3 regions of the Corynebacterium maris DSM 45190 genome follow, and region 1 is predicted to be linked to each of the others. Evidence: predicted binding sites of a transcription regulator. Region 1 holds the regulator's gene; each other region holds the start of a gene.
The links. Region 1 encodes LexA, which represses DNA repair genes until DNA is damaged. Its sites were predicted from a motif close to CGAACANNTGTTCG; they were not measured.
Positions count from the first base shown of each region.

Region 2: a site for LexA is predicted at 7,696-7,709, ahead of B841_RS04025 (HNH endonuclease signature motif containing protein). Genes of this name have one in related genera too.
Region 3: a site for LexA is predicted at 3,014-3,027, ahead of B841_RS08950 (SAV_6107 family HEPN domain-containing protein). Genes of this name have one in related genera too.

Region 1 covers NC_021915.1:1,660,895-1,670,410, reverse strand. Annotated here, with positions in the region: gene hflX (GTPase HflX) at 78-1,652, shown strand; gene B841_RS07840 (uracil-xanthine permease family protein) at 1,699-2,991, shown strand; gene B841_RS07835 (hypothetical protein) at 3,006-3,479, shown strand; gene B841_RS07830 (HPr family phosphocarrier protein) at 3,483-3,755, opposite strand; gene B841_RS07825 (1-phosphofructokinase family hexose kinase) at 3,853-4,863, opposite strand; gene B841_RS07820 (DeoR/GlpR family DNA-binding transcription regulator) at 5,043-5,822, opposite strand; gene lexA (transcriptional repressor LexA) at 5,990-6,712, opposite strand; gene nrdR (transcriptional regulator NrdR) at 7,380-7,835, shown strand; gene hrpA (ATP-dependent RNA helicase HrpA) at 7,873-9,516, opposite strand, start outside.
Region 2 covers NC_021915.1:841,235-850,750, forward strand. Annotated here, with positions in the region: gene B841_RS04000 (ATP-dependent helicase) at 1-3,157, shown strand, start outside; gene B841_RS04005 (DNA-formamidopyrimidine glycosylase family protein) at 3,170-3,973, shown strand; gene B841_RS04010 (DedA family protein) at 3,970-4,596, opposite strand; gene B841_RS04015 (MFS transporter) at 4,672-5,913, opposite strand; gene B841_RS04020 (YccF domain-containing protein) at 5,961-6,374, shown strand; gene B841_RS04025 (HNH endonuclease signature motif containing protein) at 6,371-7,612, opposite strand; gene pgi (glucose-6-phosphate isomerase) at 7,793-9,430, opposite strand.
Region 3 covers NC_021915.1:1,901,356-1,910,871, forward strand. Annotated here, with positions in the region: gene rsmH (16S rRNA (cytosine(1402)-N(4))-methyltransferase RsmH) at 1-754, opposite strand, end outside; gene mraZ (division/cell wall cluster transcriptional repressor MraZ) at 920-1,354, opposite strand; gene B841_RS08945 (DUF3040 domain-containing protein) at 1,907-2,299, opposite strand; gene B841_RS08950 (SAV_6107 family HEPN domain-containing protein) at 2,483-2,920, opposite strand; gene B841_RS08955 (GNAT family N-acetyltransferase) at 3,079-3,660, shown strand; gene B841_RS08960 (polyprenyl synthetase family protein) at 3,742-4,839, shown strand; gene B841_RS08965 (alpha-(1->6)-mannopyranosyltransferase A) at 4,844-6,403, shown strand; gene B841_RS08970 (Rv2175c family DNA-binding protein) at 6,390-6,767, opposite strand; gene pknB (Stk1 family PASTA domain-containing Ser/Thr kinase) at 6,827-9,070, shown strand; gene B841_RS08980 (class II 3-deoxy-7-phosphoheptulonate synthase) at 9,127-9,516, opposite strand, start outside.

The sequences.
Region 1 (9,516 bases):
TCCCACCGTCATGTGATCGCTAAGAGCTATCGCCGTTCTATTCCAAAAGTCCATGGTCAATGGAACAATGGAAGCTAATGACGAAACGCGACAAAAATGACGAACTGCTGGCCCGCGCCTTCCGCGACAATACCCCGCAACCCGAGGAGCAGGAGGACCCGGGCGTCGACTTGAGCGACCTGACCTCCCCGCATCAGCCGGCCACGCCGACGACGGGTGAATTAGACCTGTCCGAACGCGACAGCTTCCGCCGCGCCACCCGGCAGACCACGATCCGCACCGAGGACGCCGCCGACGTCACCGAGGTCGAGTACCGCAAGCTGCGCCTGGAACAAGTCGTGCTGGTCGGCGTCTGGTCCACCGGCACCACCGCCGAAGTCGACGCCTCCATGAACGAACTCGCCGCCCTGGCCGAAACCGCCGGCGCCGAGGTCGTCGAAATGCTCTACCAAAAGCGCGACAAACCCGACCCCGGCACCTACATCGGCTCCGGCAAGGTCGACCAGCTTCGCGACGTCATCGACGCCACCGGCGCCGACACCGTCATCGCCGACGGCGAACTCTCGCCCGGCCAGCTCGTCGCCCTAGAGGACCGGCTCAACGCCAAGGTCATCGACCGCACCATGCTGATCCTGGACATCTTCGCCCAGCACGCGAAATCCAAGGAAGGTAAAGCGCAGGTCTCCCTCGCCCAGATGGAATACCTGTACAACCGCGTCCGTGGCTGGGGCGGCAACCTCTCCCGCCAGGCCGGCGGCCGCGCCGGCTCCAACGGCGGCGTGGGACTGCGCGGACCCGGTGAAACAAAAATCGAGTCCGACCGCCGCCGCCTGCGCACCGAAATGGCCAAACTGCGCAAGGAACTGACGGGCATGAAAACCGCCCGCGAAATCAAGCGCTCCCAACGACGCTCCTCCGTCGTGCCGCAGATCGCCATCGCCGGCTACACCAACGCCGGCAAATCCTCTCTCATCAACGCCATCACCGGGGCAGGCGTCCTAGTCGAAGACGCCCTCTTCGCCACCCTGGACCCCACCACCCGGCGCGCGCAGCTGGCCGACGGCCGCGCCGTCGTGTTCACCGACACCGTCGGATTCGTCCGCCACCTGCCGACGCAGCTGGTCGAAGCCTTCAAGTCGACCCTGGAGGAAGTTCTCGGCGCCGACCTCATCCTGCACGTCGTCGACGGGTCCGACCCGTTCCCGCTCAAGCAGATCGAGGCCGTGAACAAGGTCATCTACGACATCGTGCGGGAAACCGGCGAGGAGATGCCGGCGGAGATGATCGTGATCAACAAGATCGACCAGGCTGACCCGCTGGTGCTCGCCGAGCTGCGGCACGTGCTGGGACACGAAGACGTGGTCTTCCTTTCCGCCAAGACCGGCGAGGGCGTCGACGAACTGACCTCCCGGATCGAACTCTTCTTGAACTCCCGGGACGCGCACGTCCAGCTCGCCCTCCCGTTCACTCGCGGCGACCTCGTCTCCTACGTCCACGAGGTGGGCACCGTTTTGGAGGAGGAGTACTCGGGGGAGGGCACGCTCATCGACGTCCGCCTGCCGCGCCGGGTGGCGGAGGAGTTGGCGGAGTTCATCGTCTCCGGCGACGACGTCGAGGACGAGGTGGGGGAGCCGGAGGCGAAGCGGGCGTAGCGTTTCGTTTCGCCATCGGGCCGAGGGTGGAGGATAATCGGGGCTCGTGACCAATACCTTCGGCTGGGCCGTCCACGGCGACGGCAAGACAATTACCCCGGGCGCCGTCGTCGCCCCCGACGAGCGGCTGAGTTGGGGGCGAACCATCGGCATCGGCATGCAGCATGTCGTGGCCATGTTCGGCGCAACGCTGCTGGTGCCGACTCTGACGGGATTCCCGGTCAACACCACGTTGTTGTTCTCGGGTCTGGGCACGATTATTTTCCTGCTGCTCACCCGCAACCGTTTGCCCTCTTATCTGGGCTCGTCCTTCGCGTTCATCGCACCGCTGACTGCGAGCCAGGCCAGCGGCATGGCCGCCCAGTTGGGCGGTGTGCTGATCACCGGCCTGGCCCTGATTGTTGTGGGGGTGGTCGTGCATCTGGCCGGCCGCCGTTTCATTGACGCGGTCATGCCGCCGGCGGTGACGGGGGCGATCGTCGCGCTGATCGGATTCAACCTGGCGCCGACCGCGACCGCGAACGTGGAGGCGCAGCCGCTGGTCGCCGCGGTGACGTTGGTGGGCATTCTGGCGTGCACGGTCATGGGCCGTGGGATGATCTCGCGGTTGGCGATTTTGATCGGCGTGGCCGTCGGCTGGATCTTCGCCGCGGTGACCGGCAACCTCGCCGAGGACGCGGGCCAGACCATCGCCGAGGCGGCGTGGGTGGGGCTGCCGACGTTCACTGCCCCTGAGTTTCAGTTGCCCGCGATCCTGGTTACGCTGCCGGTGTTGATCGTCTTGGTCGCTGAGAACGTCGGCCACGTCAAGGCCGTCAGCGAGATGACCGGACGCAACTTGGACGACTTGTCCGGCCGGGCGCTGATCGGTGATGGCATGGCCACTGCCTTGGCCGGTTCTTTCGGCGGTTCGGGAACGACCACTTACGCGGAGAACATCGGCGTCATGGCCGCTACGCGAGTCTATTCGACGGCCGCCTATTGGGTGGCGGGCGCCTTTGCCATCGTGCTGGCCTTTGTGCCGAAGTTCGGCGCGTTGATCTTCACCATCCCCACCGGGGTGCTCGGCGGGGCGACGATCATGCTTTACGGCATGATCGGTTTGCTCGGCGTGCGGATCTGGATGGACAACAAGGTCGATTTCACTCACCCGGTCAACCTTTCCGCGGCGGCGGTGGCGCTGATCGCGGGCATCGGCAACCTGACGTTGACGGTGTTCGGGGTGCCCCTGGAAGGCATCGCGTGGGGTTCGATCGGCATTTTGCTCGGCTACCCGGCGATGATGCTGCTGTTTAACCGGGTCGGGGAGGGCCGCTACTTCACAATTCATAAAAAATAACTATCATTAGGGGCATGGATAATATTGCACAACGATTTGTTCCTGCCCATGCCGCCCTCGTCAACCGCCGCACCATCGACGTCGCGGAGATGCAGGGTTACTTCGACCGGGTCTTCTCGGACGCCACGGAGGCGCTGCGCTCGGCCAAGGTCCGCCCCGTCGGTCCCGCCCGCTGCTATTACTTCACCGCCCCCGGCGACGCCGTCGACTTGGCCGGCGGTTACCCGGTGCGCATGGACACCGTCAACATCTTGGGCGACGCCCTCGGCGACAACAACCCCTTCAAGGTCGTGCGCCACGGCGACCTGCGCACCGCGCATCTGCGTTTCCGGGGCAACGCCCACGGGCTGTCCCGTGCCTGGGAGAAGCTCTCTCAGTTCGTCCGTGACTCGGAGCACGACTTCGGGGAGATCGCCTGGGAGGACTACACCAGCCTGTCCTCCGACGACGACACGATGACCGTCGACCTGCACTGGGCCCTGAAGTAGCACTCAGCCCTGCGAAGCGTCGAGATCGCTGGCGATCAGTTCGGCGATCACCGTCACGGCGCGTTGATTCGGCGACTCCACCCGGATCCGGTCTCCGCGCTGCGCCCCGAGGGCCATGATCATCAGCGCCGAGGACGCGTCCGCGGGCTCGGTGTCCTCGCCGACCAGCGTGAGAGAGACCTCGTCGTGGAACCTCCCGGCGGCGTCTGCGATCAACGCCGCCGGGCGGGCATGCAGCCCCACCGCAGTTTGCACGGTCACGATGGATGAAGCCATGACGAGACGTCTCCCCTCTGATCGTTTCTGTTTCTCCCGGCAACCGCCGGGGCCGTCACGCCCCGATCCTAGGCGTCTAGCGCGCAGGAGGGGCGGGTCACGAGGAAAAAGCTTGCTGCGGTGACCGGTCGGACGTCGGGGGATCCGGGAACCGGTCCACGTGCACCACGGCGGAATTGACCTGACTCGGGGTCGGCATCGTCGTTCCCGGCAGTCCCGTCGCCGCTGTGCCGTAGGCGACGGCCCCGGCCAAACGTGTCTTGGGGCCGTCCCCGTCACACCAGCCCATCAGGTAACCGGCCAAAAACGCGTCGCCGGCGCCGACCGTGGAACGCACCGCGACCTTCGGGGCCCGCCCCCGCCAGACGCCGTCCGCATTGACCAGGACGGCGCCCGCGGCGCCGAGGGTGACCAGGACTTCCGCCACGCCGCGCCGATGGACGTCGAGGGCGGCCTGCACCGTGGGGGAGTAGTCGCCGGCCAGCGCGGCCTGCTCGAATTCCCCGCGTGGAGCACCCACCAACTGGCCGAGCTCATCGCCGTTCGGGGCGATGAGTCTGGGTGCGGCGAGGTCGAAATGCTCTCCGAGCGCTTCGATCGCCGCTTCAGAGGTGTCGACGGCGATGGGTAGCCACGGGCACCGGGCAGAGACCACCGTGATGATCTCGCTGTACAGATCCGCCGGCGTCCCCTGCGGCAGGGAACCCGCCATGACCAGGTACTGGGCCCGGTCGGCATGCTCGAGGATCTTGTCCGTCAACGCCCGCCGCGCCCGCGGGGACAGCGATGCGCCGGGGCCGTTGAGCTTGGTGGTGACCCCGCCCGGCTCCTCGACGGTGGTGTTGATGCGCACGCCTTCGGGCACGTCGATGTAGTCGAAGGGGATGCCCGCCTCGTCGGCGAGGGCGAGGAAAGGGTCGGTGCGCCGGGCGGGGAACAACGCCAGGCTATCGCGCCCCGCCAGGCGCACGGCCTGGGTGACGTTGACTCCTTTGCCTCCGGCCACGCGGGCGACCGCCCGCGGGCGTTGAACTTCTCCCCGCTCCAGGGGGCCGGACAGCACCAGCGTGGTGTCCAGGCTCGGGTTAGGAGTCACAGTTAAAATCACTCGGCCGACATCTCCTTGGTCGATGACGCATGTGCCCTGCCCGGGGTCAGGCAGGCGTTGCGCACTTCCCGTGGGGTGCGTGCGGGTCGCCGCAGACGGCAGGCGGCGACGGTAATGTCGCTTAATTTTTGCCCGATCGTGTCCGAATGTCAATGAGCCGGGAGCAGCTGTGCCCGGGATCAGTCGGCGATGACGACCTCAATTTCGCGTTCCCGCAGGGACTCCACGAAGGTTTCCGGGGCGGCTTTATCGGTGATGACCACGTCCACCTGGTCGAGGCTGGCGAAGCTGACCAGGTAGTCGTTGCCCAGTTTGGTGGCGTCGCACAGCACCACGACTTTATGCGCGTTGGTGACCATCGCGGATTTCACCGCCGCCTCCTGGGAGTCAGCGGTGGACAGTCCGTGGTCCAGGGTCAAGGCGTTGGTGCCCATGAAAGCGACGTCGGCGCGCATGAGGGCGAGCGTGCGCAGGGCGGTGTCTCCGACGACGGCCTGGGTGATCGCGCGGACCTGTCCTCCGAGCAGCTGGACCTCACCCAGACCTGCTTTGGACAGGTTCAGCGCAATGGGCAGGGAGTTGGTCACGATCGACCACTGCGCAGCGGTGGGGTTTTCGCTGACCAGATCCGCCAGGGCCGTGGTGGTGGTGCCCGCATCCAGGAAGATGCCGCCGCCGGCCGCCGGCAGGAAGCGCGCGGCCGCGTCCGCGATGGCCTGCTTGGCGGACGGTGCGGAACGGAACCGGGCGTCGAGGGTGAACTCGGCCGTCTGGAAGCTCTGGCTGGCCACGGCGCCGCCGTGCACGCGGTGGACGACCCCCTCGCGGTCGAGGACCGCCAGGTCGCGGCGGATGGTTTCTGCGGTGACGTTGAACTTCGCCGAGAGCTCGGTGACGTTGACGCGCCCTTCGACGGCGGTCAGGGAGGCGATTTGTCGGCGGCGTTCCTCTGCGTACATGCACCATGTCCTTCACGAGTTGCTGGGTCCGGCCCCGAGGGGTGTCCTTGAGGGCCGGAGCGACAGCGGCGGGTCAATGACAGTATGATTCCAGAGATCGCTCACCCGTCGGTGCACCGTCCCCCGTATGAGGGGGCAGGGTCACAGTCGCCTGCGGAAATCGTCGCTCACAGTTTACGCATCAGGGAGACGACCTTGCCCATGATCTGGGACTGATCCCCCTTGATGGGGGAGAAGGTCTCATTGTGCGGCAGCAGCCACACCCCGGTGGCGTCTTTGTGGAACTCCTTGACCGTGGCTTCCCCGTCGAGCATGGCGGCCACGAAATCGCCCTGCTCCGCGACCGGCTGAGAGCGCACGACCACCCAGTCGCCGTCGAGGATGCCCGCATCCTGCATGGATTCGCCGACCACCTGCAGCATGAACAGCTCGCCGTCGCCGACGAGTTCGGCGGGCATGGGATAGTACTCGTCGATGTTCTGCTCGGCGAGGATCGGCGAGCCGGCGGCGATGCGCCCGACCACCGGGACGTAGGTCGGGGCAGGGCCGGCGTCCGGGCTCTGCGGGGCGGGGTCCTTGTCGTCCTTCTGCTTCGGGGCGGTGTCCGTCAAGTGTCGGATGTCGACGGCGCGCGGCTTGTTCGGGTCCCGGCGCAAAAATCCCTTCTTCTCCAGCTCCTTGAGCTGGTAGGCGACCGAGGAGGTGGACTGCAGTCCGGCGGCGTCGCCGATTTCCCGGATGCTCGGCGGGTAGCCGCGCAGCACGATGGCGTCACGGATGACCTCCAGGATGCGACGCTGGCGGGCGGAGAGGGTGTCGACGTCGAGTTTTTTCTTGGCGGAGGATGCCGCGGCGGGGTCGGGCGTCGCGGCGGATTTCTTTGCGGCCATCGTGGGCCTCCTTTGAATCCGGGGCTAAAAGGTCGTTGCCCTTGTGTCTACCACGTCTTTGCACGAATGTTCGACTCTTTGCCCGTACATGTGGACAAAGTTTCGAAAGCCTGTTAGAAATCGAACATGTACGCGACATCGAACAGGCGATCGAACTCGGGCCTCGGCGGTGTCGGACACGCCTTGTACGTTAACGCCACACGCGACCCCAAGGACGGCGCCCCATGATATTTCCGCTTCTGCCACGCCACCGGCCTGGACCGACTTTCTCCCCCTCGTTCCACGTCGTTCCCGCAGCGTCCGTATGGGAACCCCCGTCCCCACCGCCCGGGCAGGCCCCGGCACCGCGGGTGCGCACACTGCGGGCGGCGCAGCCCTCGACGCCCGGCACGGCGCCCTGCCCGCCAGTGCGGACGGGGCATGCGGATCGGGCGACCGCCCGACGGGAGGCCGGTCGAACATACCTTCTGGGAGCGGTGCTGGGTTTTTCGGTGGTGTTGGGCACCGTCTACGCCGTGAACGGAGAAACTCCGAGCATTCCGCCGCCTCCCGCAGAGTCCGTCAGCGCCGTTGTGGCGAAATAGGCGGCGCGTGCGAAAAAGAGAAAAAGACCGGGGCTAGACTGATAAGCCCACAACATTTCAGCGTCCGACGGGAGCCGATCACCGTGCATTGCCCCTTTTGCCACCACGAGCATTCCCGCGTCATTGATTCCCGCGTCATCGAGGCGGGCACGGCGACGCGACGTCGCCGAGAGTGCACGCACTGCCAGGGGCGTTTCACCACGCTGGAAAAAGCGGTGCTCCTGGTCGTCAAGCGCAACGGCGTGACGGAGCCGTTCAGCAGGGAAAAGCTCATTCGCGGCGTGCGCCGGGCGTGCCAGGGGCGCGAAGTCTCCGACGACGCGTTGAAGAAGCTGGCCCAGCAGGTCGAGGAGACCGTGCGCGGACAGGGCAGCTCGCAGATCAACGCCAACGACATCGGGTTGGCGGTGCTGGAGCCGTTGCGCGAACTCGACGAGGTCGCCTATTTACGTTTCGCGTCCGTCTACAAGTCCTTCGAGTCGGCGGAGGACTTCGAGGCGGAGATCCGCCTGATGCGCCGCCGCGCGCGGGAGGACTGACTCTTCCGCGCCTGACCCTGCCCGCCCAGCCTCGGCGTCAGAGCTTGGCGATGGCCTTTTCGATCCGCCGCGCGGAGACCGGGTGGGCGGTGCCCAGCCGCTGGGCGAAGAGGCTGACCCGAAATTCCTGGATCATCCAGCCGATGTCGCGCACCGCCTTCGACTTCGCGCGGGCCTCGGGCAGCTGCTTCAACCGCGCCCGTAAGACGCTCTTGACCGCCCCGACCTCATCTTGCCGGTCCGCGTCCTTGTCCGGATCCAGGCCCATTTCCTCCAGCCGGATCTGCATCGCGCTTAAGTAGCGCGGCAGATGCCGCAGGTGCCCTATCCCGTGGGTCGTCACGGCGTTTTTGGGCAGCATGAACTCCAGTTGGGCGAGCATGTCGTCGATCGCCGGCCCGCTCCACTGCGCCAATTCGTCCTTGACTTTCGACAGCAGCACCAGCCCGGGGGCCAGGCCGACCACGGCGCGACGGACTTCACCGGGCACCTCCGGGGCGACTTTCGACTTCAGTGCGTCGAATTCCTCCGGGGCACGCACCGGCCCGCCGTGAGCGATCATCACGTCGCGGATGGCGGCGATACGCGCGTCTTCGACCAAGCCGTCGGCACCGCCGTGCGGGTAGTTGTCCACGGCGACTTTTTGCTGCAGCGGCAACCCCTTGGTCATTTGTTTGGCGTTGACGGTGATCTCGCGCATCAGCAGCGTCAAGGTGGCGGTCATCATGGAGGCGTCGGCGGCGGCCTTCGTGGGCCACACCTTGACTTCCACGCCGTCGGCGGTGGCCGACAACGCCGGGTAGGCGGCGACGGTGTGGCCGTCGACCGTGGTGCTGACCTCCTCCGGGACCTCGCCCAGATTCTCGGGCGTCCAGTTCTTGACGGCCGTGGCCTCCGCTTTGCGCCCGACCTTGCTCACCGAAGAGCGGATCTGCCCGGCCTGGCGTTGCTTGAGGGCGGCCAGATCCTTGTCGGAGTCGACGACTTTGCCGCGCTTGTCGATCGCCGCGTACGTCATCCGCAGGTGGGCGGGCAGCTTGTCGACGGCGAAGTCGCCGACGTTGATGCCGCTGCCGCCGAGTTGGCGCAGCGCGTCGGCCAACTGTTCCGTGATGGGGGAGTCGAAGGGGTGAAGCAGGGGCAGGGCGCGTTCGGCGAAGTTCGGGGCCGGCACCACAGACCGGCGGATGGCCTTGGGCAGCGAGCGGATCAGCTCGGTGACCAATTCTTCGCGCAGCCCGGGCACCAGCCAGTCGAAGCCTTCGTCGTCGATGCCGGCAAGCAGCGGGATCGGCACGTTGACGGTCACGCCGTCCTGGGGGTGGCCGGGTTCGAAGCGGTAGGTCAGATCGAAGGTCAAGGATCCGGTGCGCCAGGTGTCGGGGAAGGCTTCGCCGGTGACCTGGGTGGCGTCTTCGGCCAGCAGCGCCTCCGGGTCGAAGTCGAGCAGCTGCGGGTTGCGGGCCTTTTCTTTCTTCCACCAGGAATCGAAGTGCCGGGCGGTGGTCACGGTGGCGGGCAGCTTGTCGTCGTAGAAGTCGAAGAGAGTGTCCTCGTCGACGACCAGCCCGCGGCGGCGCGCCTTTTCCTCCAGTTCGCCTACTTCCTCCAGGCGGGCGACGTTGCGCTTGTAGAACTCGTGGTGGGTGTTCCAGTCGCCTTCGATCAGGGCGTGGCGGAT
Region 2 (9,516 bases), 820 kb from region 1:
CCCCTACCGCGACCTGGACCGGGACGTCTTCGACTCGGTGATCGACCTGGCCGCCGGCTCTTACCCGTCCACCGACTTCGCGGAACTCAAGCCACGCATCGTCTACGACCGGATCTCCGGGATGCTCTCCGCCCGGCCCGGCGCGCAACGGGTGGCGGTGACGAATGCGGGCACGATCCCGGACCGCGGCATGTTCGGCGTGTTCCTGCTGGGCGGGGAGGGGGCGCCGCGGCGGGTGGGGGAGTTGGACGAGGAGATGGTCTACGAGTCGCGCGTCGGTGACGTGTTCACGCTCGGGGCGTCGAGTTGGCGGGTCGAGGACATCACGCGCGATCAGGTGTTGGTGACTCCGGCGCCGGGGCACACGGGTCGGCTGCCGTTTTGGTCGGGGGACGCGCAGGGGCGTCCCTATGAGCTGGGGAAGGCGCTGGGGGCTTTTCGACGCGAGGCCCTCGCCGACCCCGACCGCCTCGACGGGCTAGGGCTCGATGACAATGCGCGCTCCAATTTGGTGGCGTATCTGGCGGAGCAGCGGGAGGCCACCGGCGTCGTGCCGGATGAGAAGACGTTGGTGGTGGAGCGTTTCCGCGACGAGGTGGGGGATTGGCGGGTGGTGTTGCACACGCCTTTCGGCAAAGGGGTCAACCAGGCGTGGGCGTTGGCGGTGGGTGCGCAGATCGCGGAGGCCACGGGCATGGACGCGCAGGCGGTCGCCGGCGACGACGGCATCGTTCTCCGCCTCCCCGAGGGGGAGCAGGAGCCGGACGCGGAGCTGTTTACCCTGGATCCGGACGACGTCGCGGACGTGGTCACGGAGCAGGTGGGCGGGTCCGCGTTGTTCGCCTCCCGGTTCCGGGAGTGCGCGGCCCGGGCCCTGTTGTTGCCGCGGCGCAATCCAGGCAAGCGGGCCCCGCTGTGGCAGCAGCGCCAACGCGCGGAGCAGCTGCTGGACGTGGCGCGCAAGTATCCGAGCTTTCCGATCATCTTGGAGACCGTCCGCGAGGTGCTGCAGGACGTCTACGACCTGCCGGCGTTGACGGAGGTGTTGCGCGATCTGAAGGCCCGCCGTCTCCGGATCGCGGAAGTCACCGTGGATCAGCCCAGCCCGTTCGCGTCGTCGTTGCTGTTCAACTACACCGGCGCGTTCATGTACGAGGGCGACAGCCCGTTGGCGGAAAAGCGTGCGGCGGCGCTGGCCCTGGATCCGAGCCTGTTGGCGAAGCTGCTGGGCACCGTGGAGTTGCGTGATCTGCTCGACGCGGAGATCATCGCCCAGGTCCACGCCCAGCTGCAGCGCACCGGCGACCGGGCGGCGCGCACCGGCGAGGAGCTGGCGGACGTGTTGCGGGTGCTGGGGCCGATCCCCGTCGACGAGCTTGCCCGGCACACCACTTTCGAGGATCCGCTGACGGTGGCCCGTCAGCAGCTGGCTGGGCGCGTCATGGAGGTGCGCATCGGGTCGAGGACGCACCTGGCGCAGGTGCAGGACGCCCCGCTGTTGCGCGACGGCCTCGGGGTGCCCGTCCCGCCCGGGGTGCCCGCCCAGGTGGAGACGATCACCGATGCCTTAGACCAGCTCGTCGGTCGGTGGACGCGCACCCGCGGCCCGTTCGTGCCCGAGGACGTGGCGGAGGCGTTCGGCCTGGCTCCCGGCGCGGCGTTCAGCGCCCTGCGCCCCCTGATCGAATCCGGCAAGGTCGTGGAAGGCCGCTACCGCCAAGGCGTCGACGAGGCCGAGTACGTCGCCGCCGAGGTGCTCAAGATCATCCGCTCCCGTTCCTTGGCCGCCGCCCGCGCGCAGACCCAGGCCGTCTCCCAATCGGCTTTCGGACGGTTCCTGCCGGACTGGCAGCACGTCGCGCCCATCGGCTCCACCCCCGCACTCCGCGGCGCCGACGGGGTCTTCGCCGTGCTCGAACAACTCGCGGGCGTACGCCTGTCGGCGTCGGCGTGGGAGTCGATGGTGCTGCCCTCACGCGTCGGCGACTACAACCCCGTCCACCTGGATGAGCTGACCTCCTCCGGCGAGGTTCTCGTCGTCGGTTCGGGCAAAAACGTCATGCTGCTGCCCGCCGACTACGCGCCCCAGCTCGTCGACGAGCCCGTCGACGTTGGCCTGACGGAGGTGCAGGAGTCCCTCCTGGAGATCCTGCGCCGTGGCGGCGGATTCCTCTTCACCGACCTGGACGTGCCGGGGACGACGGAGGAGCGTCGGGAAGCTCTGTGGGGACTGGTGGAGGCGGGCCTGGTCTCCCCGGACGGCTTCCAGCCGATCCGGGCCCGGCTGGCGGGCGGCGCCACCGCGCACAAGACCAAGCGACGCCCGACCCGCTCGCGACTGCGGATGGGGCGCGCCGGGATCGCGCGGCAGACTGTTCCGCCGGACATGGTGGGGCGGTGGTCGTTGACGGTGGCTCCGGATACGGACGCCACCACGCGTTCGCTGGTGCGCGGGGAAACCTGGTTGGAACGTTACGGGGTGCTCACTCGCGGCAGTGTCGTGGCCGAGGACGTCGTCGGGGGCTTTGCCCTGGCCTACCGGGTGCTCTCCGGGTTCGAGGAATCAGGCAAGGCGATGCGTGGTTACGTCGTGGAGGCGTTGGGCGCCTCGCAGTTTTCCACGCCCGCGGTCATCGACCGGCTGCGCGGGCACGCAGATTCCCCGGATGTGCAGGGCTGGCCGTCGGGCGCCGCGGAGCCGGCGGTGCATGTGCTGGCCGCCGCCGATCCCGCCAATCCCTACGGTGCGGCGCTGCCGTGGCCCGCGCAGGGGCCGTCGCGCGCCGCCGGGGCGCTGGTGGTGCTTGTCGACGGCCTGCTCCTCGCCCACATCACCCGCGGCGGGCGGGTGCTCACCACGTTCTTCGACTCCCTACCGGCGGGTCTGGAAGTGGGCGAGGAGGGGCTGACCGCCATGGTCGTGGGGGCGTTGGCCGAGGTCGTGGCGTCAGGCAGGATGACGCCGCTGACCGTCGAAAAGCTCAACGGCGCCTCCGTGTTCGACTCCGGCGCCGTGCCGGTGCTGCGTTCCGCCGGGGCCGCGTTGACGCCGAAGGGCGTGCGCATCGGCGGACGCTCGGCCCCGCCGCGTATGCCCCGGCGCGGCCGCACCGTCACGGAGGCCTTGGGCGAGCTCAGTTTCGATGATCCGAAGTAAGGTGGCGCCACTATGCCCGAAGGTGATTCCGTCCTCCAGCTCTCCCGCCGCCTGCAGTTCATGACCGGCCGCGAAGTCCTGCACACCTCCTTGCGGGTGCCGTCGGTGGCGACGGCGCGTTTCGACGGCGCCGTCTGCGAGAGTGTCTGGCCCTACGGAAAACACCTGTTCATGCAGTTCGGCGACGCCGTGCTGCACACCCACCTCAAGATGGAGGGCACCTGGGCGATGCATCTGGCCGGCGACAGGTGGCGAAAACCGGGGCACACCGCACGTGTCGTCCTGCAACTGGAGGGCAGCCCCTATCCGCGCCCGATTGAAGTGGTGGGCCACTCCCTGGGGCTAGTGGAGGTCTTTCCCGTGGCCCAGTACGGGGAGAAGACGAGTTATCTGGGCCCGGACATTTTGTCGGACGAGTGGGAGTTGGAGGGCCGTGCGCAGGCCGTCGCCCGCATTCTGTCCCGCCCTGAACGCACGATCGGGCAGGCGCTGCTGGACCAGAAGAACGTGGCGGGGATCGGCAACGAATACCGCGCCGAGATCTGCTTTTTAGCGGGCATCCACCCCGCCCGCCCCGTGGCCGGGGTGGACGTGCCCGCCGTGGTGGACCTGGCGCGGCGGTTGATGTGGATGAACCGGGACGCCCCGCTGCGGGTGACGACCGGGGTGCGCCGCGCGGGGGAAAACGTCTATGTCTTCGGCCGGAACCGTCGGCCGTGCCGGCGCTGCGGTTCCCGCATCGAGCAGGATTTCTTGGGCGGGGGAGAAGACTTGGAGCGCGTCATCTGGTGGTGCCCACGCTGCCAGCCGGGCTAGTCGTGCTCGGCGCGCCTTTTCACGGAGCGGCGGACCAAGTAGACGATCACCGCCACCACCGCGAGAGCGAGGATGATGTACACGACCGTCGAATACTGGTCGATGTACTGCGCCACCACGTCGTAACGCGCTCCGAGCCAGACGCCCAACCCGATCAGCAGCGCATTCCACAGCGCCGAACCACCCGCCGTCCAGGCGGTGAACTTGAGGAAATTCATCCCGTCGATGCCCGCCGGGATGGAGATCAGCGAGCGGACCCCGGGGATGAGCCGGCCGAAAAACACCGACGCGGACCCGTACTTGTCGAACCAGCCCAAGGCCTTGTCCACGTCGCCCGGTTCCACCAGCCACATCCAGTCGGCGATCTTGCGCAACCGGTCCGCGCCGATCGCCTGCCCCACCCAATAAAGCAGCCAGGCGCCGAGAACGGAACCGGCGGTCGCCCACAGGAAGGTGGACCAGAACGACAGGTCGCCGGCGGTGACGGTGAACCCGGCGAGAGGCAGGACCACCTCCGAAGGGATCGGCGGGAAGAGATTCTCCAACAGGATGGCGATGCCCACGCCGGGGGCGCCGAGCAGCTCCATCAGGGAAACGACCCATTCCACTATCGAATCAAGCATCTGCCGGACCTTCCTTTAAGCCATAGAGAAAAACATTCGCCATAGTGTCAGGATCGGGCGGGAAACGTCCGCACGTTAGCTGGCAGTTCCCTGACTCTTGATTTGATCCTCCACAAACACGTCCCGGGTGGCGAAGAAGGAACCGGCCAGCACCACCGCCGTGCCCGCGATCCACACGGCGACCGCGGCCACCCACGACCCGGTCGCCTCGCGGAGCACGCCGGTCAACAACGGCCCCACACACGCCACGGTGTAGCCCAGCCCCTGCGCGAAAGAACTCAGCGACGCTGCGCCGGCCATGCTGCGGGACCGGATGTTGATCAGCGTCAACGCCATCGGAAACACCAGCGGCCCGAGCCCGGACAGCGTCACCCACAGCCACGGGGCCGCCATCGGGGCGGTCGCCAAACCGATGTTGCCGACGATGAAAATCACGCACGAGGCCGCCGCCATCGGATAGACCTCCGTGAAACGCCCCACCAGCCAGGGCCCCAGAACATTCAGCGGCAGCCCCAGCAGGGACCAGTACGCCAGCATGGTGCCGGCGAATTGCGTCGACGCCCCGGCCTCGACGAACAGTTGCGGCAGGAAAGCCATGATCGAATACGTCACGAAAGACGTGCACCCGAACATGAACGCCAACCCCACCCCGGCCGGCGTCCGCCACACCGCCACGCCCTTGGGCTTGTCGGCGTCTCCCGGCACCCGCACCGTCTTCTCCGGTCTGCGACTCCGGGCCAGCAGGGGCAACCACGCCACCGCCGCCACCACGGCCAGCAACGCCCACGAACCCAACGACGCCCGCCACCCCGTCAGGCCCACACTTTCCGCGGCCAGCGCGAAAGGCTCCGCCAGCAACGGCGCCAACCCCATGGCCACCTGGCTGGTAACCAGGAACGTCGTGGAGACCGTCGGCACCCGATTCGGGAAGTACGACCGCACCGCCACCGGCATGGCTGCGTTGGTCACGCCGATGGCGAACAAGGCGCACACCGACCCGGCCACCAGGTTGAACGCCGACGGCCCGAGCACCCGCCACACTTGCCCCACCGCGGTCAGAATCATGGCGGCGAACAACAGCTGGGCGATTGTCAACCGCCGCATGAGGGTGGGAAGCAGGAAAGCCGACACGGCGAACATGGCCGTCGGAATCATGCCGAGGACGCCGATGAGCGACTGGCCGACGCCCAGATCGTCCTGGACCCGCGGCACCAGCGGCGACAACGCCACGATAGCCGTGCGCAGATTCAACGACGTCAGGATGATCGCCGCCAGGGCAATCAGCTTCGGCGCCTGCCGCCAAGAGTGGTCCACCATAACGGGTCACCATACTCGCGACCGACCGTTTCGCTACCGTGGCGGACATGAGCCTGATACTCAACCTCATCTGGTTTATCTTCGGCGGATTCTTCCTCGCGCTGGGATATTTTCTCTTCGGCGTCCTCGCCTGTCTACTGGTCGTGACCATTCCGGCCGGCGTGGCCAGCTTCCGCATGGCGAAGTTCGCGCTGTGGCCTTTCGGCCGCTCCGTCGTCCAACCAGTGGAGGGCACCGGTGGGCTGTCCACGGTCACCAACGTCATCTGGTTCGTCATCGCGGGCCTGTGGCTGGCCGCCGGACACGTCACCACCGCGGTGGCGCAGGCCGTGACCATCGTCGGCATCCCGCTGGCGATCGCCAACCTGCGGATGATTCCGGTCACCTGCTTCCCCTTCGGCAGAAGGATCGTCTCCTCCGACAACATCCCGTATGGCTATGAACCGATGATCAAACTCTAAAACGGTGGAGGGCCAGTCGGGGCGGTCTCTTTCGGGCTAGTGGATGGGGCACGTCGTTTTCGCGCACGCTCTGCCCGGCGGGCCCGCCGTTGAGCCAGGCTCTGCACCCACCGACGCTGCTTGGGCGCCAACGGGCCCTCGGCGTCGTCGCAAACCCACCGGCCGTCCTCGAACAACCAGAACACCTCACCGGTGGCCGGATCCAGGACGTAGAAAGCCTGCCCGCCCGATTTCCGGTTGTGATGATGCTGGCACAGGCACGCGAGATTGGCGGGCGTGGTCGGACCGCCGTCACGGTGATTGACGCGGTGATCCTTCTGGGCGCTGACCGCCGACCGCGTGCACCCGGGCCATCGACACGTGCCGTCCCGCCCTTCCACGAAGGCGCGGATCGTGCCGGTGGGGCGGTAGCTGCCGGTGTGTGCGGTCGCGGCCTCGTCCATGTCCCTGACGGTTGCGGCCATGCGGGCGGCGCGTCGGGTGCAGTCCGGGCTGAGCCAGCCGGCCGGGTACAGCCAGCCGGGCGCGTCCGGGACGTCGTGGGCGCGGTAGACGTTGAGCACGACCTTGATCTGGACGTTGTTCAGCAGCAGGGCGGTGAAGGCTTGGGCGAAGCTGCAGTCGTGTTCGGCGGCGTAGTCGCGCACCGCCTGTTCGACCGCCGCCGCGTTGATGGCGTCCAGGCGGACCTCGGTGGTCACGGACCCGTCCGCGTGGTCGTATTGGCGGAAGGAGTCCGAGGCGGAATCTTCGACGTCTTCTTCCGTGTCCTCTTCTTGTGCGAGACTGCGGATCACGCCGCGGATCTTGCGGGTGATGGCGCCGGGAGTGGGGAGAAGTTGATTGGCGCGGGTCGGGGTGAGGTAGTCGACCAGCACCTCGTCGAGCGTGTCCCAGAAGAACTCGTCCTCCCGCAGGCCAGTCGGCAGGTCCAACAGGGCGTCGTCGATCTTGCGGAGGTGGAACATGTCCAGGTGGTGCATCTGCTCGACGAGCGTGCGCAGGCCGGGAAGCATGTTCACGGTGGTCAGGGCGTCGAGGTGGGCGGCGATGAAGCGTGGGGTGCCGCCGATGGAGGCGGTCAGCGTGGCGGCGTGGGTGGTCCAGTCGCGGTGGCCGTCTTCGTCATCGGGCAAACAGGCGCGCCAGGAGAGGTATTCGGCGCGGCGGACCTCTCGTCGGGCGACGGCGAGCGGGTCGGTGGGGGAGCACACGGAGTAGTAGGCGGTGGCGGTCACGAGGGTTGGTCACCTCTTCAAAAGAGCCGTAAGGGGAACACCAGTTCTATAACCGGCATTGAACCCCACCATAGAGCAATCATCGAACATCTGCTCGACACCGCGAAAAACTGTGGATAAACGGCGACAACCCCGGCTTCTCCACAGAGGGGAGAGGCCGGGGTCGCGGACGTCGAAAAGTTACTTTTTCGAGCGGTACCAGGCGATCAACGCGTCGGTGGAGCCGTCGCCGGTGTCCGGGGACTCCTCGCCGGAGACGGCCGCCGCCAGGTCGTTGGCCTGCTGCTTGCCCAGCTCGACGCCCCACTGGTCGAAGGGGTTGATGTCCCAGATGACGCCCTGCACGAACACGATGTGCTCGTACAGCGCGATCAGCGCGCCCAACACCTCCGGGGTCAGCGACTCCGCCAAGATCGTGGTGGTCGGGCGGTTGCCCGGCATGACCTTGTGCGGGGCCAGCTCGGCGGGCACGCCCTCCGCCAGCAGCTCCTCCTCCGTCTTGCCGAAGGCCAGCACCTTGGTCTGGGCGAAGAGATTGCCCAGCAGCAGGTCGTGCATGGAGCCGGTGCCGGAGGCGGTCGGCAGGTCCTCGTCAGGGCGGGCGAAGCCGATGAAATCGGCCGGGATTAGCTTCGTGCCCTGGTGCATCAGCTGATAGAACGCGTGCTGGCCGTTGGTGCCCGGCTCGCCCCAGTAGATCTCGCCGGTCTGGTATCCGACCTGGGAGCCGTCGTGGCGCACGGACTTGCCGTTCGACTCCATCGTCAGCTGCTGCAGGTAAGCGGGGAAACGCCCGAGGTCCTGCGAGTAGGGCAGCACCGCGTGGGTCTCGGCGCCGTGGAAATTGACGTACCAGATGTTCAGCAGCGCCATCAGCACCGGTACGTTCGCGGAGAAATCAGCGGTGCGGAAGTGCTCGTCCATCGCGTGGAAGCCGGCGAGGAAATCCGCGAAGGCGTCCTTGCCGATCACCGCCATCAGCGACAGCCCGATCGCCGAGTCCACCGAGTAACGGCCCCCGACCCATTCCCAGAAGGGGAACATGTTGTCGGTGTCGATGCCGAACTCGGCGACCTTCTCCGCGTTGGTCGACACGGCGACGAAGTGCTTGGCGACGGCCGACTCGTCCCCGCCCAGCTCGTCGAGCAGCCACCGCTTCGCGGCGTGCGCGTTCGACAGCGTCTCTTGGGTGGTGAAGGTCTTGGAGGCGACGATGAACAGGGTCGTCTCCGGGTCGAGACCGGCCAGCGTCGCCGACAGGTCGGCCGGGTCTACGTTGGAGACGAAGTCGCCGCCCACCCCGGCGGTGGCAAAGGTGCGCAGCGCCTGGGCGGCCATGGCGGGGCCGAGGTCGGAGCCGCCGATGCCGATGTTGACCACGCGGGTGATCTTCTTGCCGGTGTGCCCGGTCCACTCGCCGGAATGCAGCTTGTCGACGAAAGCGCCCATCCGCCGCAGCACCTCGTGTACGTCACCGGACACGTTCTGGCCGTCCACCTTCAGGTTCTCTCCCTCGGGCGTGCGCAGCGCCGTGTGCAGCACCGCGCGGTCCTCCGTGCCGTTGATGCGCTCACCGGTGAACATCGCCTCGGTGGCCCGGCGCAGGCCGGCGGCGTCCGCGAGCTCCACGAGTGCCTTGACGACGTCCGCGTCCACCAGGTTCTTCGACAGGTCGACGTGCAGGCCGGCGGCGTCGAAAGTGTGGTCCGCCGCCCGGGCGGGGGACGCGGCGAACAGCTGGCGCAGGGAGAGGTCCTTCTTCTCCGGAAAAAGGCTGGCCAGCTGCGACCACTCGGCCGTGGCGGTGATGTCAGACATGATGCGGCTCCTCGTACGACGGATTGTTTCCTGCACTGAATCTACTTCAATTGCGTGGCCGGGGCCGGACGATTGCGAAGGAGTGG
Region 3 (9,516 bases), 240 kb from region 1:
CGGTGATGGCGGGGACGGCCTTCTCCACGGCCTCGAGTTCGGCGTTGACCTCGATGCGCAAGGCTTGGAAGGTGCGCTTGGCGGGGTGACCGCCGGTGCGCCGAGTCGCGGCGGGGATCACACCATAGAGCAGTTCCACCAACCGGGCGGAGGTGGTGAAAGGTTCCTTGTCCCGCTCACGCAGAACTGCGGAAGCGATTTTTCCCGCGAAACGCTCGTCGCCGTAGGTCTTCAGGATGCGGGCGAGGTCGCCGTGGCCGTAGGTGTTGAGCACGTCCGCCGCGGTGATCCCCTGCGTGGGGTCCATGCGCATGTCCAGGGGAGCGTCGGTGCGGTACGCGAAACCGCGGTCGACCTGGTCGAGCTGCATCGATGACACGCCGAGATCGTAGAGCGCCCCGGCGACGCCGTGGGCGCGGGCGAGGTTGAAGGCCTCTCCGGCGCCGCTGTCGACGACCCGGTCGACGTCATCGAAACGCGCCTGCGCCGGGGCGAAGCGGTCGCCGAAGCCGGCGAGCCGCTCACTGGCCTCACGCAGCGCGTTCGGGTCACGGTCGATGCCGATGACATACGCCTCCGGGAACAGCGTGAGAAAATGTTCGGTGTGGCCGCCGGCGCCCAAGGTGCCGTCGACGATGACGGCGGCGCCATGCTCGGCGGCCGCCGTCCCCACTGCCGGGGCGAGCAGTTCCGCCATCCGGTCACGCATCACGGGAACGTGCCCGTGGTTGGCTGCTTCGCCGCTGTCCGCCACGCCCGCCCCCTTCTGGTTTCTCAACCTATGAGCCGTTGATATGTAAATGGTCCACTGGGGCGCGTATAGGGCTCTGCCCGAAGCGGGGATCTGATGTCGGGGAAGTACACCAGAGCACCCGGCCTCGAGCAGAGTCCGTACACGCGCTCCGCGGGTTCCGGCCTTCTAGAGAAGACCGGCGAGGAATTCGTCTGCGTCCGCCGCCGAATAGGCGGCTTCCGTCTCCTTTTGGTATTCGGCCCAGGATTCGGAATCCCAGATTTCCAGAAAGTCCACCGACCCGATGACCACGCATTCCTTGGTCAACCGCGCATATTCGCGGTGGGCGGCCGACAAAGTGACCCGTCCGTGCCCGTCCGGCCGCTGCTCGTCAGCGCTGGCTGCGAGGTTGCGGATGAACGCGCGGGCTCGAGGGTTGGTCCGGGAGATCGCGGCCGCTTTGCGGGCGCGTTCCTCGAACTCAACCTTCGGGTAGACCGCAAGACTGTGGTCCTGCCCTTTCGTGATCACCATTCCGCCGACCAAATCCTCACGAAACTTGGCCGGCAGAGTCAACCGCCCTTTGTCGTCGAGCTTCGGGGTGTAGGTGCCGAGAAACATCCTCGGTGCCCCTTCCCTTGGCCCGCCGACGGGAACGTTTGATCAATAGCTCGGATTCATTTCTCAGTGCCTCACCCGGAGAACAATTGCGAAGTGTTTTCCGTGTTCGCCACTGGCCCCACTTTAACCCACTTCGCCCCACAATCAACAGGCAACCCGCCCGGCGATCCGCCGAATATCCCCATCACCCCTGCTTGCCCCGGAAACAGGACGCGGAAAGTGATGGACGGACACTCAGCCAGGGGCCGCCGCCGCAAGTTTCCCCGCCCACACCACCGCCGTGCACATCCGCGTCGACCAGCAGTTTTTTGGCCCGTTCATCGCCCGCCCGGCGCTTAAATGGAACCTGGCCGGGGCATGACCGGGCGGACAGTGCGTCACACGAAAATTGGCAGGGTTTTGGAAGGGTTCCCCGCGCGTGTCGCGCGGTGGGGGGAGGTGGGTGGCCTTGCGCGGAGGAAAGTGGGAAAGCACGTGCTGCCGTCGACCCGGGCGGGGTCGACGGCAGCACGTGCCGGGGCGGGCCGAGGTGGGCCTCCGCTCAGTGAAGGGTTACTGGTTGCCTTCGAATCGACGGCGGAAGTTTTCCTCCAACTTCGAGGGCGATGAACCGTCACGGGGCTGACGCCCGCCACGCTTACCCTCCGCCTCGCCGGAGCCCCCCGTGTTCGGGGTCCGCAGCATCCAGACGCCGGCACCGAGCATGACGAGGAATCCAGCGATGCTGAGGGCGATGAACCAGAAACTGACCTGGGCGAGAGCGACGCCCGCGATCAGCAGAATGAGCCCCACGACAGCGATGGCGACACCACGCAGCGTCACCGAGCCACGGCCGCCGGAAAAAGTACTGTCGGCGGCCACAGACGCGCCGAACTTAGGATCGTCAGCGAGAAGGGAGCGCTCAATCTCCCTGAGTGCCCGCTGCTCCTGCTCTGATAGCGACACTGTTCCTCCAGGTTGTCGTGTGATTCGAACTTAGCCCCGGTAACCGTTCCACCGCGGTCGAATTACCGTCTACTTTACTAACGTCCAGCGTATCTACTTTGTTCCCTCCAATACCAATGATGGATTCTTTCTTTTGTGCGACACGCCCCACCGGCGTCCCCTATCTGCGCACGACCACCGTTTTTAGGCGGCGTCCCCATCGGACGACCGCCACCCGGCGCCCACTTCGACCTCCGCAAGAAATGCCTCCGCGCGGTCGAGTAAGTCGCCGACGAGCCCGGCGTCCGGGTCACGTTCGACGCCGGAGCCCACGCGGGAACGCCAGGCGGAGTAGTCGGAGAATTCCTGCGACCGGGCAAAGCCCGCGCCGTCCACCAGCGCCAGTTTGTCCCAGGCGCTCGACGGCAACCGCTTACGTTTAGCCAGGACTTCGGAGACCGCGATGCGGGCGCCCGCGGTGCGTAGCGCCGCCAGGTAGGCGTTTTCCAGCGCCAGCCCGGCCTCGCTGCGGGAAAGGTGGTCGCGGGCCTGGTCGAGCAATGTCCGCGCGGCAAAGAGATGGCGGTCGCGCGCACTCACTCGGTGGCCGACGCGGGTCGTGGCAGAGATGATCTGGGCCATGCGGGTCGCCTTCTTGCGGTCGAACCGGCCGGGGCGCCGGTTTCCTTCTGCCCTCACAGTAGAAACAGCGCCGGACATCACCACCCCGCAAATAGAACACCTATTCGAACCCCTGCCCGGTGGTGGCCCCCACCCGGAAGCTCTGGTTCGATGGGGACGTGAATATTTCGATCCGCCGCATCTCCGGGCCTGAATTCTCCATCGCCGCCCCGCGACTGGTGGACATCTACATCGCCGCCATGGGTTACAGCCCCTCCGTCCGCAACCAGCGCATCCGCGCCTGGCGGGAGGACACCCGCTTACCCGGGTTCACCGCCATCGTCGCCGCCACCCACAACGACGTCATCGGCCTGGCCTACGGCTTCCTCGGCACCCGCGAAACCTGGTGGGACCGGCAACTGCGCAAGGGATTACAGGCGGACGGACATGACGACGAGGCGATCAGGGACATCGCCGGCGACTACTTTGAAATCGCCGAGATCCACGTGCGGCCGGGCCTGCAGGGCGCCGGCGTCGGCCGCCGCCTACTGACCGACCTGCTGTGGAACGCCCCCGCCCGGATCGCGCTGTTGTCCACGCCTGAGATCCCCGGCGAAGACAACAACGCCTTCGGCCTGTACCGCTCTTTCGGCTTCCACGATGTGCTGCGCCACTTCCACTTCGACGGAGACACCCGCCCCTTCGCCGTCCTCGGCGTCCCGCTGCCCCTGGAACACCCCTCCTCCCGCCGGGACCGCTAGCTTCCGGCCCAGTGCCCCGCTCGGTAGAGTGAGATCGTTCCATCTCCGGCCGGATCCCACCATGTAAGGAAACCTTCCCCCGTGACTCACCCCGACGCCGCCACCCTGTCCCTTGACCAGATCCCCGAGGCGGCCCGCCAGGTCCTCGCCGAGTTCATCGACTCCCGGCGCGCCCAGGTCGCGGAGATCGGTCCCGCCGTGACCACGGCGATGTCGTATCTGGAAGATTTCGTCCTCGGCGGCGGCAAGCGTGTCCGCCCCCTCTTCGCCTGGGCCGGTTTCGTGGGCGCCGGCGGGCTGGACGGCGAGGAGGATCCGGACGCGGTGCTGCGGGCCGTGAGCTCGTTGGAGTTCATTCAGGCTTGTGCCCTGATCCACGACGACATCATCGATTCCTCCGACACCCGGCGCGGCAATCCGACGGTGCACCGGGCCGCGGCGGCCGCACACCGGGGCCACGGCTGGCACGGCGACGCGGATCATTTCGGTGAGTCCGTCGCGATTCTGGCCGGCGACCTCGCGTTGATCTGGGCGGAGGACATGCTGCAGGATTCTGGGCTGTCCCCGGCGGCGTTGGCCCGGGTTCGAGCGCCGTGGGTGGGGATGCGCACGGAGGTCATCGGCGGGCAGTTGCTCGACATCTACCTGGAGAACACAGGCTCCGAGGATGTGGACAGCGCGCAGTCGGTCAACCGTTTCAAGACCGCGGCGTACACGATCGAGCGTCCGTTACATCTGGGCGCCGCCATCGCGGACGCCCCGGACCGTCTCGTCGAGGCGTTCCGCGGTTACGGCCGGGACATCGGCGTCGCTTTCCAGTTGCGCGACGATCAGCTCGGTGTCTTCGGCGACCCGGAGGTCACCGGTAAACCCGCGAACGACGATTTGCGTGAGGGTAAGCGCACGGTGCTGTTGGCCACCGCCCTGCAGCGTGCGGACGCCGACGCCCCGGAGGCCGCCGCCCAGCTACGTGCCGGGGTGGGCGTCGCCGTCGATCCGGCGGAGCTTTCTCGCCTGGCGCAGTTGATCGCGGCCACCGGCGCTCCGGAGGTCGTGGAGGAGATGATCACGGAGCTGACTGAGTCCGGGCTGGCGCACTTGGCGGAGGCCGAGGTCTCCCCTGATGTGACGGAGACGTTGCGCGACCTCGCCGTCCGTGCGACCGAACGTCGCAGCTGACCCCATGGCTGTGTTGCAGAGCGGCCGCTGGCGGTTGGAGAACCTCGCCCGTCGGTTGCCTTCTCCGGCGGTGCTCGGGGTCATCGGGTCGGCGCTCATCGCGTTGGGCTCTTTCGGTGCGGGCGCGACCCGGAACCGAGGCGGGCTGTTGGAGGCGCTCGACCTTGAGTTTCTGACCTTCGGCCACGGCGCCGGCATGTCTGCGGCGGTGTTGTGGGTCGGCATTCTCGTGCTGCTGCTGTCCTGGGTGTTGCTGGGCAGGTCCGCGGTGGTGGACTCCCCCGCCGACGACGCTGCGCGCACCGCCACGGTGCGCAGGTCGTTGGTGGCGTGGGTGGCGCCGTTGGTGGTGGCCGCCCCGATCCTGTCCCGCGACGTGTATTCGTATCTGATGCAGGGCGCGATGGTCCGCGACGGCTTCGACCCTTATTCGGAGGGCGCGGCCGTCAACCCCGGCCCGTATCTGTTGGAGGTCTCGCACGACTGGCGGAACACGACCACCCCGTACGGGCCGCTGCATCTGTGGATGGGCAGCGGCGTCACCGGGGTGGTGGGCGACAACGTCGCCGCCGGGCTGATCGTGTACAAGCTGATTTCGCTGGCGGGTTTCACCGCGATCGCGTGGGCGGTGCCGCGCATCGCCCGGCGGTTGGGCGGGGATCCCGCGATGGCGTTGTGGCTGGGGGTGGCCAACCCGGTGATGGTGCTGCACCTGGTGGGCGGCATGCACAACGAGTCCGTCATGGTCGGGCTCGTCTCCGTCGGGCTGCTCGCGTGCCTGCGTCGGCGCTTCATCCTCGGCACCGCCCTCATCGCGGTGGCGGTGGCCCTGAAGGCCACGGCGGCCATCGCGTTGCCTTTTGTCGTGTGGATGGCCACTAACCATTACGCGGGCGACCGCCCCACGTGGGCCCGGCGGGCCGTCGCTTTCGTGGCCACCGGCGCGGCCGGGGTGGCGGTCACGCTGGCGGTGATTTCGGCGGTGACTTGGCTGTCCGGCTCCTCGTGGGGCTGGCTGCAGGAGATCTCGGGAAACTCCAAGGTGATCAACCCGCTGGCGGGGCCGACCCTCCTCACGGAGCTGACGCTGCCGTTCATCCAGCTGTTCGCCCCCTCCTTCGACTACAACGTCCTGCTGGGGGTGTTCCGGCCGCTGGGCACGGTGCTGATGCTGACCGGGCTGGTGGTCGTGTGGTGGCTGTTTCGGCAGGACGATCGTCGCGCGGTGATGGGCACGACGCTGGCCTACCAGGTGGCGTTCATGACGAACTCGGTCACGCTGCCGTGGTACTACGCGTCCGTGGTGTCGCTGGCGGGAACGTTCACCCCGCCGCGGTGGGTGTTGAAGCTGACGGTCGGGGCGTCGGTGTTCCTCACCTTGTCCTTCGAGGGCAGCGGCAACCACCAGCTGTACAACCTGGCGTGGGTGGCGGCGTCGCTGATCCTCGCCTGGGTGCTGACGGTGTACGTCTTCCCCCTGGACGCCCATCTGCGGCCCGGCCTCGACCGGAGCGGGGACGCGGCGCCGGGGACGGAACGGCCGGCGTCCGTTACAGCGCCATAGCCTGCGCGCGGCGGATGACTTCGCGGGCGCCGTGGCCGTGCAGGGCGTCGACGGGCCGGCCCGGCAGCGTGTCGTCGGCGGTGAAGAGGTACTCGAGGATTTCTTCGTCGGTGTAGCCGCCGTCGGCGAGCACCGTGATGGCGCCGGCCACGAACTTGCTGGGGTGGTCGCCGTCGCCCACCAGCGCGGCGGGGACGGTCTTTCGGCCGTCGACGCGGAAGGCGACCAGTTTGCGGTCGGTCAGCAGGTCGCCGACCTTGGTGACGGGCATGTTGAACTGTTCGGCGACGGCGGGCAGGCTGAGCAGCACTTCGTCGGCGAGCAGGGCAGTCAGGGCGGTGTTGTTCTGGCTCACGCCGATCAGTGTACGACGCGGGCTTCCCAAGTTTCGCTCGGGGTGAGAATTCGGCCATACTGTTGACCATGAGTCAGCTCGCAGTCGGGGACGTCCTGGAACGCCGGTACCGCATCGATCATCCGATCGCGCGTGGCGGCATGTCGACGGTCTACCGGTGCGTGGATCTGCGCCTCAGCCGCGAAGTCGCCGCCAAGGTGATGGACGCGCGGTTCGTCGACGACCCCGTGTTCCGGGACCGGTTCCGTCGGGAAGCTCAGGCCATGGCCCAGCTCAAGCACCCGAACCTGGTGGACGTCTACGATTTCTCCTCCGAGGACGACGACGTCTACCTGGTCATGGAGCTGATCACGGGCGGCACGTTGCGCGAGTTGCTCGCCGAGCGCGGGCCGATGCCCCCGCACGCGGCCACCGCCGTGATGCGTTTCGTGCTCACCGGTTTATCCGTCGCGCACGCCAAGGGGATGGTCCACCGCGACATCAAGCCCGACAACGTGTTGATCAACGGCGATCACAGCGTGAAGCTCGGCGACTTCGGACTCGTGCGCGGCATTTCCGCCGCGGCGACGAACAACGAGATCATCGGCACCGTCGCCTACCTCTCCCCCGAGCAGGTCGACGGTTCGGAGATCTCGCCCGCCTCGGACGTCTATTCCGCCGGCATCGTGATGTTCGAGCTGTTGACCGGCACGACCCCGTTTTCCGGTGGCGCCGACTATGCGCACGCGATGGCTCGGCTGGAGGAGGACATGCCGCTGGCCAGCTCGCGCATCGACGGCATCCCCCCGCTGTTCGACGAGTTGGTCGCCACCGCCACCCGGCGCGACCCGGAGGATCGTTTCACCGATGCGGGGGAATTCCTCGCCGCCCTCGACGACGTGGCCGAGGAGCTGCGGCTGCCGTCCTACACCGTGCCGATTCCGCGCAACTCCGCCGCCCACCGCGCCACCGAGGTGCCCACGGACACCACCGGCGTGATCGGTGCGACCGGCGTCATTCCGCGCGGCGGCGACGTGGCGGATCAGGGCCCGACCGAGGTCGTCGACGACGCCACCGGGGTCCTGCCCGCCGCGGGGCAAGAGCCGCTGGAGCAGACGCGCGTGGTGGGTGCGGCGCCCGTCGCCCCGGAGCCGGCGCCGGTGCAGGGCCCGCTCGAGGAGATCGGCGCCGACGCCCCCGCCACGCAGGTCTCCGACGAGCACACGGAGCGGGGTGACGCTCCCCCGCCCGTGAGCAACCGCTCCCCGGGGCGGTTGATCGTCGGTCTGCTCATGGTGGCGGTGCTCGTCGCCGCCGTCGGTCTGGGTGGCTGGTGGTTCGGTTCCGGCCGCTACGGCGAAATCCCCCAGGTGTTCGGCGCCGACCGGGCCGCCGCCGTCGCCCAGGTGGAGGAGGCGGGTTTCGTGTCGGCCACCCGCATCGTCTACCACGATGAGGTTCCCGCGGATCAGACGGTGGGGACGGAGCCGCCGGGCGGGACGGGTCTGCTGCCCGGTGAGCAGGTCGTCGTCTTAGTCTCTCAGGGGCAGCCGACGGTGCCGGAGATCCCCGGCGGGGTCAGCGTGGAGGATTACCGGGCGTTGGCGGGGGAACGCACCTTAAGCGTGGAGACCGGCGAGTCGGTCTACTCTTCCGACGTGCCCGTCGGCGCGGTCGCGGACGCCTCCCCCGCCCCGGGCACGCCCGTGCCGATGAACTCGACGGTGACGGTGGCCATCTCCCAGGGCCCGCAGCCGGCCACCGTGCCTGAAGTCGAGGGACAGGGGCTCGCCGAGGCCCGGCGCATGCTGGACGAGGCCGGCCTGAACGTCGGCGAGGTGACCGAGGAGTTCGACGACAGGATCTTCGGCGGCAACGTCGTCTCCGTTGATCCGGGCCCGGGCACGAACCTGGAGCGCGGGGACCGCGTCGACCTGGTGCTCTCCACGGCGGTGCGGGTGCCGGATCTGGCCGGGACGTCGCTCGACGACGCCGTGGACGCGCTCGAGGACGAGGGCTTCGACGTCGACACCACCCGTGACCGCGACGCCGCCGGCGTCGATTTCGACGCCGTGGTGGGGATCTCCCCCGACCCGGGCACGTTGCTGGACCCGGAGGAGGACATGGAGGTCACGGTCACCGTGCCGGGGAGGATCCCGGCGCCGAATGTCGTGGGGCTCAGCGTCGCCGACGCCCGGGAAGTCCTGGAAGACGCGGGCCTGCGGATCAGCGGCGCGTCCCGCCGCGACGACCCCGACACCGTCCAGTCTCAGAATCCCGCGGCCGGCGAGGACGTGTCGCAGCGCGCACGTATCCGCGTCGAACACGAGTAGTCAGACGAGATGAGCCCGGGGCCCCTGCCGGGGCCCCGGGCTCGGTGCTGCGACCGTTAGTTGCGCAGCATCTCGGCGACCAGGAAGGACAGCTCGAGGGCCTGCTGGGTGTTCAGGCGCGGGTCGCAGGCGGACTCGTAGCGGCCCGGCAGATCCACGTCGGTGATGTCCATGGCGCCGCCGAGGCACTCGGTGACGTCCTCGCCGGTCAGCTCGATGTGCACGCCGCCCGGGTGGGTGCCCAGTGCGCGGTGGACCTCGAAGAAGCCCTGCACTTCGTCGATGACCTTGTCAAAGTGGCGCGTCTTGTAGCCGTTGGAGGCGGTGAAGGTGTTGCCGTGCATCGGGTCCGACTGCCAGATGACCTTGTGGCCCTCGGCCTCGACGGCCTGGACGACGGCCGGCAGGACGTCGCGGACCTTGTCGTGGCCCATGCGGGCGACGAA